Regions from separate parts of the Aquamicrobium sp. YD-1-mutant5 genome, predicted to be linked through region 2. Evidence: riboswitches for the same ligand, from Rfam matches in the RefSeq annotation. Region 2 holds a riboswitch; the other holds the start of a gene.
The links. A riboswitch is a leader RNA that binds a small molecule or an ion and turns the genes downstream of it on or off. The one in region 2 is predicted to bind S-adenosylmethionine.

Region 1 (7,684 bases), on a different contig from region 2:
CCAGCCAGAAGCTCTATCTGGCTCGCCAGACCGACGGCAAGTCTCCGGAAACATGGCCGGAAGCGGGGACGTGGCCGGCCGATCTGCGCCAGACCATGGAAAAGGCGCTGGCAAAGAGCGAATAGCCATGAAGGTCAGGCGCATCATCGCCAACATTGCCGCCGCAGACCTTGCGGCGGCGAAGCGCTTTTATGGCGATGTGCTCGGTCTCGACCTTCTCATGGATCATGGCTGGATCGCCACATGGGGTTCGACCGAACAGATGCCGGTGCAGATTTCCTTTGCCGCAGAGGGCGGCTCCGGCACGCCGGTGCCCGATCTCTCCATCGAGGTGGATGATGTCGAAGCAGCGCTCGTTGGCATGAAGGCAGCGGGATTTGCGATCGAATACGGTCCCGCCGACGAGCCGTGGGGCGTGCGCCGTTTCTACGTGCGAGACCCCTTCGGCAGGCTGGTCAACATTCTCTCGCACCTGTAACTGGCATTCCGGGCGCCGTGCTTTGCCGCTTTCGTCTTGCGCAAGCGCGCCGGCGCGGCTAGCAAAGCTGCGGTTCAAAAATTCCCCGGGGAAATACGCATGGCTTCGAAAAAACTCTTCCTCCTCCCAGGTGACGGCATCGGTCCCGAGGCGATGACGGAGGTGAAGAAACTCATCGCCGTCATGAACGAGAACGGCGCCGGTTTCGAGACCGAAGAAGGTCTGGTTGGCGGCTCGGCCTACGACGCGCACGGACAGGCGATTTCCGAGGCCGACATGGAAAAGGCGCTGGCCGCTGATGCCGTTCTGTTCGGCGCGGTCGGCGGTCCGAAGTGGGATGACGTGCCTTACGAGGTGCGCCCCGAGGCCGGCCTGCTGCGCCTGCGCAAGGACCTCGAACTGTTCGCCAATCTGCGCCCGGCCATCTGCTATCCGGCGCTGGCTGCTTCCTCCTCGCTCAAGCAGGATGTGGTCGAAGGCCTCGACATCCTCATCGTGCGCGAGCTGACCGGCGGCGTCTATTTCGGCGAGCCCAAGCAGATCATCGATCTCGGCAACGGCCAGAAGCGCGGCATCGACACGCAGATCTACGACACCTTCGAGATCGAGCGCATCGCAGGCGTCGCCTTCGAGCTGGCCCGCACCCGCAACCACCACGTAACCTCGATGGAAAAGCGCAACGTCATGAAGTCTGGCGTGCTGTGGAACGAGGTCGTCACCGCCACGCACAAGGCGAAGTTCAGCGACGTGAAGCTCGACCACATGCTGGCCGACGCCGGCGGCATGCAGCTCGTGCGCTGGCCAAAGCAGTTCGACGTCATCGTCACTGACAACCTGTTCGGCGACATGCTCTCGGACGTGGCCGCAATGCTGACCGGCTCGCTCGGCATGCTGCCCTCCGCCTCGCTCGGCGCGCCGGACGCGAAGACCGGCAAGCGCAAGGCGCTCTACGAGCCGGTGCACGGTTCGGCGCCTGACATCGCCGGAAAGGGCATCGCCAATCCGATCGCCATGATCGCCTCCTTCGCCATGTGCCTGCGCTACTCCTTCAACATGGTCGCGGAAGCCGACCGTCTGGAGAAGGCGATCTCGGCGGTTCTGGACGCAGGCTACCGCACCGGCGACATCATGTCGGAAGGCATGAAGAAGGTCAGCACCGCCGAAATGGGCGATGCCATCGTGGCGCAGTATCGCGCCGGCTGACATCGGCCTTTCAGGGCAAAAAGGCTGCGTGAGAGCGGCCTTCAGGGAATTGCAACCCCTCGGTTCGCGGCACCAGCCGGGACCGAGGGGTTTTTCGTTACAGGGCTCGTCGTTTCGGAAACAAGGGAACACGGCGGCGGCTCGCGCATTGTGAAATGAGACAATCACAAGGCGGGAGAGTTCCGACCATGCCTCTTACGACCCTTCTCATCATCGTTCTGGTGCTGATCCTGATCGGCGCCATTCCCAGCTGGCCTCATTCGCGCAACTGGGGTTATGGCCCGTCGGGCATTGTCGGCGTCGTGCTCGTCATCCTGCTGATACTGGTGCTGCTGGGCCGGGTCTGATCCCGCCCAGCGCTGACCCCGTTTATTCGCCGGGATGGTCTGTCGTGTAGTCCGCACGGTGGGCCAGTCCCGACATCAGGAAGACGATGAACAGCAAGGCCGACAGCCCGATAAAAACCGGGCCGAAGCCGATATGCTCGGCAATGAAGCCGATGGCGGAGGGCGCGACCAGAATGCCGCAATAGCCCATGGTAGTCACAACGCTCATGCCGATACCGGAGGGAATTCCCTGCTGGTTGCCGGCGGCGGAAAAGGCGATCGGCACCATGTTGGCGATGCCCACTCCGCACAGGGCGAAGCAGGCGATGGCTATCCAGGGCAGGGGCGAGAGCCCGGCACCCAGCATCCCGGCGCAGGCCAGCAGCGCGCAGGCGCGCAGCGTGGTCACCGCGCCGAAACGATTGCGAACCGTATCGCCGGCAAAGCGCATGCAGGCCATGACGCCGGAAAAGGCGGCGAATGCGAGGCTGGCCGTGGCGAGATCGGCGCCAAGCTCCTGCTGAAGATAAATGGCTGCCCAGTCGAGCACGGCGCCCTCCGGGGTCATGGAAAACAGCGCCATCACGCCGATCAGATAGATGAGGGGATTGCGTGGCAGGGTGAAGCGTGGGCGCTCCTGCGCGGCTGCCGGCCTGTTTTCGGTAACGACGTGACGCATGGCCAGCGAAACGCCCGCAAGCGCCACGATCGTGATGATGACCGCATGGGCGAGATGGCCGAAGGTCAGGATACCCATGCCGCCAAGGCCGCCGCCCACGAAGCCGCCAAGGCTCCAGAAACCATGCGAGGACGACATAATGGCGCGGCCGAGCCGGCGCTCGACCACCACGGCATTGGTGTTCATGGCCACGTCCATCGCCCCGATCAGGCCGCCAAAGATCACCATGGCGACGGCGGCAAGGGTTACGTCCGGCGCCACGGCAACCAGAAGCAGGCCGAAGCTCGTGCCGACTGAAATGCGCTTAAGCGTGACGCCGGATCCGTACCGGGCAATGAAATGGCCGCACCATGACATGGCAACCACGGCACCCGCGCCGAACAGCAGGATCAGCAGGCCGAGGGTGAATTTGCTGATCTCCAGACGCACGAGCAGCGTGGGGATCTGCGGGGCCCAGCTTCCGGTGATGAAGCCGTTGACGAAGAACATGGCGGCAACCGCCCAGCGGCCGCGCACGGCGATGTCCTTGTGGCCCTGATCAGTCATTGTAGCTGCCTGCAACGATGTGGTCAGCGCCTTTTAAATCGTTTTATATTGCACGTCCAATCGCAACCGTGAACGAGTTTTGGGCCAGTACGCAACCAATGTGCGCGCCCAATGAAGATGAGCGGGCAGGGAGGCAGAATTCCATGCTTTCCCTGCGAACCTGTAGCTCCCGTTCAAGCAGGCCTCAGCTCGTGCCGATCTTGTCGAGGTCGAAGGAGGTCGACTGGTAGACCTGATTCAGCCAGTTTCCGAACAGCAGATGGGCATGGGAGCGCCAGCGGTTGAGCGGCGGCCGCGCCGGATCGTTTTCCGGATAGTAGTTATGCGGCACATCGATTGCCGTGCCGGCGGCGACATCGCGGTCGTATTCCTCCTTCAACGACGTCGAATCATATTCAATATGGTTGAACATATAGAGCCGGTTGCCCTTCGGTTCCGACAGAAGACAAGGACCCGTCACGTCCGATTCCATCAAAAGATCGAGCCCGCTGGATGGCGCAATGTCGGCGCTGCGCACTTCCGTCCAGCGCGACACGGGCACTGCGAAGTCGTCCGAAAACCCGGCGAGATAGGGCGAGGTCGGCGCATTGTTGCGGTGCCGGTAGACGCCGAAGGCCTTCTTCTCCAGCGTGTATTTCGGGATGCGGTGGAAGTGCCAGGCGGCGGCCATGGCGCCCCAGCAGATGAAGAAGGACGAATGGACGTTGGTGGTCGTCCAGTTGAGTATCTGCTCCAGCTCCTTCCAGTAGTTGACCTCCTCGAAGGGCAGGAGCTCGATCGGCGCGCCGGTGATGATGAAGCCGTCGAACTTCCGGTGCCGCACTTCGTCCCATGTCTGGTAGAAGGAGATCAGATGTTCTTCCGACGTGTTCTTGGCCTTGTGATTGCCGACGCGCACCAGCGTCAGTTCCACCTGAAGGGGCGTGGCGCCCATCAGGCGCGCGAACTGCGTTTCGGTACGGATCTTGTTCGGCATCAGGTTGAGCAGGCCGATCTGGAGCGGGCGAATGTCCTGACGCATCGCGGTGCGTTCGTCCATAACGGATACACCCTCGCGCACGAGGACTTCGCGGGCAGGTAGCTGATCGGGAATCTTGATCGGCATTGCACAAGCTCCAAACAAAAAGACCGGCGGCGAAATCGCGGCCGGTCCCGACGTGCTCGTCAGCCTCGGCCTTTTTAGCGACTTCTTTAACGTGGCTGCAAGCCGACCGGCCAAATCACCACGGAACGGTTTTCTATCTATGGCCGGCTTGTGCCTGCGTCAATGCCAAGGTGCATGGGGCCACAGGGTGTAAGGGGCCAGAGACGGACGAAGCCAGAGATGCCCTGTGCCAAGCCTTCACCCTCGACATTGCTCTTCATGGCGGTTATTTCCGAGCATCTTGCCGGAATGTTCCGGCGTTCAACGGATTCTGATCATGACCACGGCACATGAAAACTCTCGTCCCCAGCCCCGCGCCGGTATTCTGGACATCGAGGCTTATGTGCCGGGTAAAAGCGCTGCTCCTGCCGGTGTGAAGCTGCACAAGCTTTCCGCCAATGAGAACCCGCTGGGAGCCTCGCCAAAGGCGATCGAAGCCGCGCGTGAAGTGGCCGGCCGGCTGGAATTCTACCCCGACGGTTCGTCAACGCGGCTGCGTGAGGCGATCGCCGAGGCGCATGGCCTGAACATGGCCAACATCATGTGCTTCAACGGCTCCGATGAGGCGCTGGCGCTGTTGTCGCGTGTCTATCTGGCTCCGGGCGACGAGGCGATCTATCCGCAATATGGCTTCCTCGCCTACCGCATCGCCATCATGGCGGCGGGAGCAACGCCGATCATCGCGCCTGAAACCAACGAGCGTGTCGATGTCGATGCCATCCTTGCCGGCGTCACCGAGAACACGCGCATGGTGTTCCTCGCCAATCCCGCCAATCCGACCGGCACCTACATTCCCTTCGAGGAGGTGCGGCGCCTGCATGCCGGCCTGCCGAAGAATGTCATGCTGATCCTCGACGCGGCCTATGCCGAATATGTGCGCCGCAATGATTACGAGGCGGGCGTCGAGCTGGTGGCGGGTGCGGAGAACGTGGTCATGACCCGCACCTTCTCCAAGGCTTACGGCCTCGGCGGCGCGCGCATCGGCTGGATGTATGCGCCCACGCACATCATAGAGGCCGTCGAGCGCATTCGCGATGCCTTCAACGTGACCGCCACGGCGATCGCGGCCGGTACGGCTGCGGTGCGCGACCGCGCGCATGTCGACACGTCCATTGCTCACAATGAAACCTGGCTGCCCTGGCTGACCAGTGAACTGACGGCGCTCGGACTCAGGGTAACGCCCAGCGTCACCAACTTCGTTCTCTTCCACTTTCCGGAGAACGGCAGGCATTCGGCTTCGGCCGCCGACGAGTATCTGACCGCGCGAGGGTATATCCTGCGGCGCGTTGCAGGCTACGGTTTTCCCAACGCGCTGCGGATGACAGTCGGAACCGAAGAAGCCAATCGCGGCGTCGTCGCCGCACTGACCGAATTCCTGAAAAGTTGAGAAAATGTCCGAACCCATGTTTGAGAAGGTCGCCCTTGTCGGCATCGGCCTCATAGGCTCGTCGCTGGCCCGCGCGATCAGGCAGAACCATCTCGCCGGCCATGTGGCCATTTCCACCCGCAGTCCCGAGACGCTGAAGCGCGCCGAACAGCTCGGCCTCGGCGACAGCTACACCACCGATGCGGCGCAAGCCGTGCGCGATGCCGATCTGGTCATCGTTTCCGTGCCGGTGGGTGCTTCGGAAGCCGTGGCGAAGCAGATCGCGCCGGCTCTGAAGCCCGGCGCCATCCTCACCGATGTCGGCTCTACCAAGCTCTCCGTCATCGCCCAGATGCAGCCGCATGTGCCGGCCGGCGTCCATTTCATCCCGGGCCACCCCTTGGCGGGAACCGAGGATTCCGGTCCGGACTCCGGTTTTGCGGACCTGTTTCGCAACCGATGGTGTATCTTCACCCCGCTGCCGGGAACCGATCCGGAGGCGCTGGAGAGGCTGTCGGAGTTCTGGCGGCGCTGCGGGGCCAATATCGACACGATGGACGCCGACCATCATGACCGCACGCTGGCCATCGTCTCGCACCTGCCGCATATCATCGCCTACAACATTGTCGGCACGGCCGATGATCTGCAGACGGTGACGAAGCAGGAAGTGATCAAATATTCGGCTTCCGGTTTCCGTGACTTCACCCGTCTGGCGGCGTCGGACCCCACCATGTGGCGGGACGTGTGCCTGCACAACAAGGACGCCATCCTCGAAATGCTGGCGCGGTTTTCGGAAGATCTCGCCTCGCTGCAAAGGGCGATCCGCTGGGGCGACGGGGAAAAGCTGTTCGACCTGTTCACCCGCACCCGCGCCATCCGCCGCTCGATCATCGAGGCGGGGCAGGATATCGACGCACCGAACTTCGGCCGTCAGGTCGCGGAGCAGCCCGCCAAGCCTTGACGCATGTCGCCCGAACGTGGGAACCGGTATCGGGATAACGACATGCATAAGAACAGGAACTTAAAGCGTAAGGCGCGAATCTGAAAGATCGCGACGCGCTTCAAGCGGCCGCGCAGCGGAAAAACCAGACAAGAAAAAGCGGCCGGAACCTCGGGTTCCGGCCGCTTTGCCGTTCTGTGCTTTGGACAGGCGTCTCAGGGAAGCGGCTTGATGGCGCCGAGCGGGATGAAGCCCATCATGGCATTGCCCTTGACGATCTTCAGCGGCATCGCCGGCTGTTTGCCCATCATGGCGAGCGCACCGAAGCCCTGCCTTATCTTCTTCGCCTCTTCGGGAACGGCAGTCGCCAGAACCTCGGCCACGGCCTGCGGATTGGTCAGGCGGATCATCAGGTCCGCGTCCACCAGCCCCGCTTCATCGACGGAGACAGGCCCGGATACGGAAATGCGGGCTTCGCCGGAGGACAGTTCCAGATTGGTGATGTCGAGCGCCTGCCCGCGCAGGCTTTTCGGCTTCGACTGCACGACCGCGACGCCGTTCTTCAGCCGGGCTTCGCCAAAACCGTCGAGCGATGGCACGTTGCGGCCCTGAAGCGCGTCGGCGGTGATGTCCAGCTCGGCAAAGCTGCCGCGATAGAGGATGTCTTCGCCTTCGGGCCAGAAGTCGAGCGCGATGTCGCTCAGATTGAAAAGCTGTGTGGGCTCGTCGTCCTCCGGGTCGGTCTGGCCCGAAACGCCGTTCGCGGTCAGCGTCACCTGCCGGGGCAGGGGCCAGAACAGCTTGGTGCTGACATCGAGGCTGTCCCAGTCGAGCCACAGCGGCGCCAGTCCCGGCGCCAGTGTCCTCACCGGACCGCGCAGGTTCACATCCGCCACCAATGGCCGGAAGACGCTGGTGCTGGCTTCCAGGGCACCGGTGGTCGCGGCAATGCCTTTGGCGTCGTCCTGATAGGCGATGCCATTGCACAGGACGGCGAGCCGC
Region 2 (7,684 bases):
GTCGTGCGGCCACGGCCCGACAGCTTCAGGCGATGCACCTTGCCGATCACCGCGTTGCGGCTGACGCCGCCAAGCTGCGCCGCGATCTGACTGGCGCTCAGCCCTTCGGCCCACAATTTTTTCAACAGTTCTACGCGCTCGTCAGTCCAGTTCATAAGACTGCACTCCTTTGCATCGCGCGGCTCCCGGACTCCCTCTCCGTTCCGGCAAAAGCCGGTCGGGCACCACATCTATGTGGATGATTGGAATAGCCGCACGAAATCTGGTTATTTCCGGCCCATGATTACAATATGCATGGACTCGGTGACAAGAGTCCCGGCCAGAACCCGAATCAGTTTTTAGGGTTTTCCCCAACTTGACCTGTTTTCAAGCCGAAATGACGCCGCGAAACCGGCGGACTGAAAGGGCTTCGTGAAACGACCTTTCCATTGACAGTCTCCCCTTAAATCATGATAAGCGCTGGGAGCCGCCGCATGGCGGCTTTTTAGTTTCCGGTCCGGGGGAGAAATAATGAGCGGCTCGGCGCTTTACGATACATTCGCCCGTATACCCCTGGTGTTCGAGCGCGGCGAAGGCTCGTGGCTGGTGACCGACAAGGGCGAGCGCTATCTCGATCTCGCCGCAGGCATTGCCGTCAACTCGCTGGGCCACAGCCACCCGCATCTGGTTGCAGCGCTCACCGAACAGGCCGGCAAGCTCTGGCACCTTTCCAATCTCTATGAGATCCCCGAGCAGACACGGCTGGCCGAGCGGCTGACCGAGGCCAGCTTCGCCGACAAGGTCTTCTTCGCCAACTCCGGTGCTGAAGCACTGGAATGCGCCGTCAAGACGGCGCGCCGCTATCATTACGCCAACGGCCAGCCCGAGCGTTATCGTACCATCACCTTCGAAGGCGCCTTCCACGGGCGCACGCTCGCCACCATCGCGGCCGGCGGACAGCAGAAATATCTGGAAGGCTTCGGTCCCAAGGCGGATGGCTTCGATCAGGTGCCTTTCGATGACATGGAAGCGCTGGAAAAGGCGATCACGCCCGAAACCGCCGCTATTCTCGTTGAGCCGGTTCAGGGTGAAGGCGGAATCCGCCCGCTGTCGACGCAGTCGCTGAAGCGCATGCGTGAGCTGTGCGACAGGCACGGTCTGTTGCTGATATTCGATGAGGTCCAGTGCGGCATCGGCCGGACCGGCAAGCTCTTCGCCTACCAATGGAGCGGAGTTGCTCCCGATGTGCTGGCGATCGCCAAGGGTATCGGTGGCGGCTTCCCGCTGGCCGCATGTCTGGCGACCGAAGAAGCGGCCAAAGGAATGACAGCCGGCGTACACGGCACCACCTTCGGCGGCAACCCGCTGGCCATGGCCGTTGGCAATGCGGTGCTTGACGTGGTGCTGGCGGACGGCTTCCTCGAAGAAGTCCAGCACAAGGCGCTTCTCTTCAAGCAGGGCCTTGCGGCCATATGCGACGAGTTTCCGGGCGTAATCGAGGGCATCCGCGGCAGCGGCCTGATGCTTGGCCTGAAGTGCGTTGTTCCCGCCGGCGAGGTCAACACGGCCCTGCGCCAGCACAAGCTGCTTGCGGTTCCGGCCGGCGACAACGTCATCCGCCTGCTGCCGCCGCTGACGCTGACGGAAGAGGAAATCCAGGAAGGGCTTTCCCGCATCCGCGCCAGCGTCGCCAGTCTGGCAAATGCTCCCGCAGAAGCAAAGTGATTGGAAGCCACCTATGAGCCTGCGCCACTTCACCGACCTCTCCACTATCTCTGCGCCGGATCTGCGCACCATGCTGGACGATGCGGCGAAGCGAAAAGCGCGTCTCAAGGCCGGTGAACGCTCCCGCCCGCTGGAGGGCAGGGTTCTGGCCATGATCTTCGACAAGCCCTCGACGCGCACCCGCGTGTCGTTCGATGTCGGCATGCGCCAGCTCGGCGGCGAGACGATCATGCTGACCGGCACCGAGATGCAGCTTGGCCGCTCCGAGACGATCGCCGACACTGCCAAGGTGCTGTCGCGCTATGTCGATGCGATCATGATCCGCACCACCCAGCATCAGCGGCTGATCGAGCTGACCAAAAACGCCAGCGTGCCGGTCATCAATGCACTGACCGACGACACCCACCCCTGCCAGATCATGGCCGACCTGCTCACCTTTGAAGAGCATCGCGGGCCGGTTGCCGGGCGCACCTTCGCCTGGACCGGCGACGGCAACAACGTGCTGCATTCGCTGATGGAGGCGGCTGCCCGCTTCTCCTTCAACGTCAACGTCGCCGTGCCGCAGGGCAGCGAGCCGATGCAGGAATATGTCGACTGGTCCCGTGCCAACGGCGCCAGCGTCACCTTCTTCCCGACCGCCGAGGAGGCCGTGGACGGCGTCGACTGCGTGGTGACCGATTCCTGGGTGTCGATGAACCAGGAACACCGCGCCCGTGGCCAGAACGTGTTCCTGCCCTATCAGGTCAATGCGCAGCTCATGTCCAGAGCAAAGCCCGACGCGCTGTTCATGCACTGCCTGCCCGCCCACCGTGGCGAGGAAGTGACCGACGAGGTGATCGACGGACCGAACTCGGTGGTGTTCGACGAGGCCGAGAACCGACTCCACGCCCAGAAGGCGATTCTGGCCTGGTGTCTCGGTGCCGAGCGCGCTGCTTGAATAAGCGGGGGACGGTGCCTATCTCCGGCGCACCATCCCACAACAAGACGATGCCGGGCCGGCCTTTCCGCGTGAAGGCATGGCCTGTGGCCGGAGACAAGACATGCTGGAATCCATTCGAGTGACCGGACAAGATCCAAAGCCCCGCGACGTGAAGCTTGGCGAATTCGGCCATGCAGGCGACGACCATGTCGTGCCCTTCGAGGTCTCCGCCCTCGACGTGCGCGGCCGTACCGTTCAGCTTGGCGCCATGCTGGACGCCATCCTTTCGCGCCATGCCTATCCCGAGCCGGTCGCCCGGCTTCTGGCGCAGGCCTGCGTGCTGACGGTTCTGCTCGGCACCTCGCTGAAGTTTCAGGGCAAGTTCATTCTGCAGACCCGCACGGACGGGCCGGTGGACATGCTGGTTGCCGATTTCAGCACGCCGGATGCGCTGCGCGCCTACGCGAAATTCGATGCGGAGCGGGTGACCGTGCTGGAAGCCGAAGGCAGGGTCGACGAAATCAGCCTGCTTGGCTCCGGCGTGCTGGCGCTGACCATCGACCAGGGCGAGCACATGCAGCGCTATCAGGGCATCGTGGCGCTGGACGGCATCACGCTGGAAGAAGCGGCGCGCGTCTATTTCCGCCAGTCGGAGCAGATCCCGACCGATCTCAGGCTGGCGGTTGCGAGGCAGGTGTTCGCAGGTGGCGAGGAGCGCTGGCGGGCGGGCGGCATGTTCGCCCAGTTCCTGCCGCAGGCGCCCGAACGGATGCGCATGCCTGACCTGAACGGCGGCGACGGCGATGACAGCGAAGGTGGCGACCATCCGCAGGACGACGCCTGGCAGGAGCTTCTGGCGCTGCTTGCCACGGTGGAGCCCACCGAACTCATCGACCCGACCGTCGGGGCGGAACGCCTGCTCTACCGGCTGTTCCACGAGCATGGCGTGCGCGTGTTCGAGAGCGCGGCGGTCGCCGACCGCTGCTCCTGCTCGCAGGAGCGGATCGAGGGCATGCTGCGCGGCTTCACCGCCGAGGAAATACAGGACAGCGTCGAAGACGGGCGCATCCGTGTCGAGTGCCAGTTCTGCTCGAAGGCCTATGACTTCGAACCGGCCGACTTCCTGCCTGCCGGCCCCTGATGATCGCAGCTAAAGCATGTCGCCCGAAAGTGGGAACCGGTTTCGGGCGACATGTGTAAAAACAAATCTGAAAGATCGCGACACGCTTTAAGGGCGGAAGCAAGGCTTCCGCCCTTTTTCCATCCGTCAGTTGACCGTGCGGCGTTCGTCCGGGAGATCGAGCGAAAAAGGTGGAATGACGACGTCGAAGGTTTCACCCCGCGCCGTGCGCATCGTGTAGGTACCCGCCATGAACCCCGACGGCGTGGTGAGCGGGCATCCGGATGTATATTCGTAGCTGTCGCCGGGATTGAGTTCCGGCTGATCGCCAACGACGCCGGCGCCGCGAACCTCTTCGATACGCCCCGCACCGTCGGTTATGAGCCAATGGCGAGACATGAGCTGCACGAACTCGGGCGAGTGGTTCCGGATCGTTACCCGATAGCCCCACACATAACGGCCGCCAGAGGGGTCCGACCGTTCCTCCAGATAGAACGGCCTGACCCGTACCTCGATGTCGCGCGTGGTGGCGCTGTACATGATCCGCATCTCCCGGAAGCTTTCGCGCGCCTCCCCATCGGCGCGCGATATTCCATACGGAGAATTGGCCTGCGAAACCGTCAGGTCAAGCCTTGCCAGCGCGCGACAAGGCCTGCCCGATGTCCTCCAGCAGATCGTCCGTATCTTCCAGCCCGATCGACAGGCGCAGCGTTCCCGGCCCGATCCCGCCTTCGGCGCGGGCTTCGTCGCTGAGGTTCTTGTGCGTGGTGGTGGCCGGATGCGTGATGAGGCTCTTGGCATCGCCCAGATTGTTCGAGATCAGCACGATATCCAGCGCATTCTGGAAGGCGAAGGCCGCTTCCTTGCCGCCCTTGACGTCGAGGCAGATCAGGGTCGAGCCACCCGACATCTGCCGGGCGATGATATCGGCCTGCGGATGGTCGGGGCGGCCGGGATAGACGACACGTTCGATCTGTGGCGACTGCGCCAGAAAATCGGCGATGCGGGCGGCGGAGCGCATCTGCTGGTCGACGCGCACCGACAGCGTCTCCAGCCCCTTCAGCAGCGTCCAGGCGTTGAAGGGCGACATCGAAGGCCCGGTATGGCGGAAATAATCGTGCAGGTTTTCGTCGATCCATTCCTTGTCGGACAGGATGATGCCGCCCAGACACCGGCCCTGCCCGTCAATGTGCTTGGTGGCGGAATAGACGACGACATGGGCGCCGAGGTCCAGCGGGCGCTGAAGCAGGGGCGTGGCGAAGACGTTGTCGACGACAAGCCGCGCGCCGATGGAATTGGCCAGAGCCGCGACGGCGGCAATGTCGATGACCTCCAGCGTCGGATTGGTCGGGCTTTCGAGGAAGAACAGCTTCGTGTTGGGGCGCACCGCCTGTTCCCAGTTGGCGATGTCCTTGCCGTCGACCAGCGTGGCCTCGATGCCGTAGCGCGGCGCCAGCGTATCGATCACCCAGCGGCAGGAGCCGAACAGGGCGCGCGCCGCAACGATGTGGTCGCCCGCCTTCAGGCTGCACAGGATCGCGGTGGCGACGGCGGCCATTCCCGAGGCGGTCGCACGGGCATCCTCCGCCCCTTCGAGCTGGCACATGCGCTTTTCGAACATGTCGACTGTGGGGTTGGCATAGCGCGAATAGATAAAGCCGGGCACTTCGCCCTTGAAGCGGGCCTCGGCGGATTCGGCCGTGTCATAGACATAGCCCTGCGTGAGAAAGATCGCCTCTGACATCTCGCCGAACTGCGACCTGAGGGTCGAGCCATGCACCAGGGTGGTACGGGGTCTCCAGTTACGTGTCTTGTCTGATGTCATGGCTCTCTTCCGAACAACAAAAAACCGGTCGCGAAAGTCGCAACCGGTACAGACGGCCTATGAGCCCGACGGTCCTTTAGCGACTTGTTTAACGTGGCTGCAAGCCGACCGGCCAAATCACCACGGGATAAGCCTTTCTTTAAACCTCCCCCGGTCTTGCGTCAATTGGCCGTATGTTTAAGACATTTTCGATCATTGGCCCCATTCCACGGCCGGGAGCGTATTGTGCGTCAGACAGGCATTCTTCCCGATCAGGACATCGCAGCTTTGTTCGAAAGCGGCGCGCTGAGCACGCCGCGCGCGCTCGATTCCGACCAAATCCAGCCTGCCAGCCTCGACCTGCGGCTTGGTGAGAAGGCGCTGCGCGTGCGCGCTTCCTTTCTGCCCGGCCCCGGCCACAGCGTCGCCGACAAGCTCGACCGCCTGCAACTGCACGAGATCGACCTGACGGCGGGCGCGGTTCTGGAAACGGGTTGCGTCTACATTGTTCCGCTTCTGGAAAGGCTGGCCCTGCCTGCCGATATCTCGGCCTCGGCAAACCCGAAGAGCTCGACCGGCCGGCTCGACATCTTCACCCGCGTGATGACCGATCATGGCGCCGAATTCGACAAGATCGCCGCCGGCTATCAGGGTCCGCTCTATCTGGAAGTGAGCCCGCGCACCTTCCCCATCGTTGCCCGCACCGGCTCGCGCCTGTCGCAGATCCGTTTCCGGACCGGCAATGCGCTCCTTTCCGAAGACGAGCTGCACGCGCTGCATCGTGAGGAGACGCTCGTGGCATCGGATCAGCCCAACATTTCCGGCGGCGGCATCGCGCTCTCCATCGACCTCAAGGGCGACGCCAGCGGGCTGATCGGCTACCGGGCCAAGCACCACACGGGCCTCATCGACGTCGACCGCCGCGCCGCCCATGACGTGCTCGATTTCTGGGAGCCGCTCTACAATCGCGGTGCGGCCGACCTCGTGCTCGATCCGGACGAATTCTACATACTGGTCAGCCGGGAAGCGGTGCATGTGCCGCCTCTCCACGCGGCCGAAATGACGCCCTTCGATCCGCTGGTGGGCGAGTTCCGCGTGCACTACGCTGGCTTCTTCGATCCCGGCTTCGGCCATTCGGCCGCCGGCGGCACCGGCAGCCGCGCCGTGCTTGAAGTGCGCAGCCATGAAGTGCCTTTCATCCTCGACCATGGCCAGACCGTCGGCCGGCTGGTCTACGAGCATATGCTGCGCCGTCCCCAGGCGCTGTATGGAACAGATCTCGGCTCCAATTATCAGGCGCAGGGCCTGAAACTTTCCAAGCATTTCCGCAGCAAAGCCTGACGTTTCGTCAGGAGAAGAACTGCTTTGGTCTTAAAGCTTTCGGCTTGTAACAAGCCGATTGCTGTGCTTGGCTGCATTCAGGCCAAAGGGGGCCTGAGATTTTTTGGGAAGAGGTACACAATGCGTATTTCCGGATGGCTCACAGGCGTTGCAACGGCAGCCGTGATCGCCCTTGTTGCCGGGCAGGCAGCGGCACAGGAGGGCGGCAAGATCAAGATCGGCACCGAAGGCGCCTACCCGCCCTTCAACACGCTGACTGCCGACGGCAAGCTCGAAGGCTTCGACGTCGATATCGCCAGGGCGCTCTGCGAGCAGATGAAGGCCGAGTGCGAATTCGTCGTACAGGACTGGGATGGCATCATTCCCGCCCTTCAGGCCGGCAAGTTCGACGCCATCGTCGCCTCCATGTCGATTACCGATGAGCGCAAGGAACAGGTCGACTTCACCAACAAATACTATGTGACGCCGCTGGCCGTCGCAGCACCCAAGGACAGCGACATCGCCGGGACCACGCCGGAGGCGCTTTCCGGCAAGACCGTGGGCGCACAGGCCGCGACCACGCAGGCAATCTATGCGCAGGATCACTACGCCAAGGCCGGCGCCGACGTAAAACTCTACCCGACACAGGAAGAGGCTGTGCAGGATTTGCTCAACGGCCGGCTCGATGCGGTCGTCTCCGACAAGTTCGTCATGGTCGACTGGCTGAAAAACTCCGATGACGGCTCCTGCTGCAAGCTGATCGGCGACGTGGAAGGAACTGAGCTGGAAACCGGCATTGCCATCCGCAAGGGCGACA

Region 1: it holds a riboswitch for S-adenosylmethionine, as region 2 does, so the genes downstream of both, metA (homoserine O-acetyltransferase MetA) here and AC5XE7_RS09405 (O-succinylhomoserine sulfhydrylase) in region 2, are expected to answer to the same signal.

Annotation. Positions count from the first base shown of each region.
Region 1 covers NZ_JCAKKP010000003.1:511,036-518,719, reverse strand. The annotation lists gene AC5XE7_RS06950 (Ivy family c-type lysozyme inhibitor) at 1-125, shown strand, start outside; gene AC5XE7_RS06945 (VOC family protein) at 128-478, shown strand; gene leuB (3-isopropylmalate dehydrogenase) at 578-1,681, shown strand; gene AC5XE7_RS06935 (DUF3309 family protein) at 1,870-2,028, shown strand; gene AC5XE7_RS06930 (MFS transporter) at 2,051-3,232, opposite strand; gene metA (homoserine O-acetyltransferase MetA) at 3,417-4,337, opposite strand; SAM riboswitch at 4,391-4,469, opposite strand; gene AC5XE7_RS06920 (pyridoxal phosphate-dependent aminotransferase) at 4,654-5,763, shown strand; gene AC5XE7_RS06915 (prephenate/arogenate dehydrogenase family protein) at 5,768-6,703, shown strand; gene AC5XE7_RS06910 (DUF2125 domain-containing protein) at 6,898-7,684, opposite strand, start outside.
Region 2 covers NZ_JCAKKP010000004.1:366,778-374,461, reverse strand. The annotation lists gene AC5XE7_RS09430 (GcrA family cell cycle regulator) at 1-155, opposite strand, end outside; gene AC5XE7_RS09425 (aspartate aminotransferase family protein) at 511-1,704, shown strand; gene argF (ornithine carbamoyltransferase) at 1,718-2,641, shown strand; gene AC5XE7_RS09415 (Hsp33 family molecular chaperone) at 2,745-3,764, shown strand; gene apaG (Co2+/Mg2+ efflux facilitator ApaG/CorD) at 3,891-4,283, opposite strand; gene AC5XE7_RS09405 (O-succinylhomoserine sulfhydrylase) at 4,369-5,568, opposite strand; SAM riboswitch at 5,625-5,702, opposite strand; gene AC5XE7_RS09400 (2'-deoxycytidine 5'-triphosphate deaminase) at 5,794-6,888, shown strand; gene AC5XE7_RS09395 (ABC transporter substrate-binding protein) at 7,009-7,684, shown strand, end outside.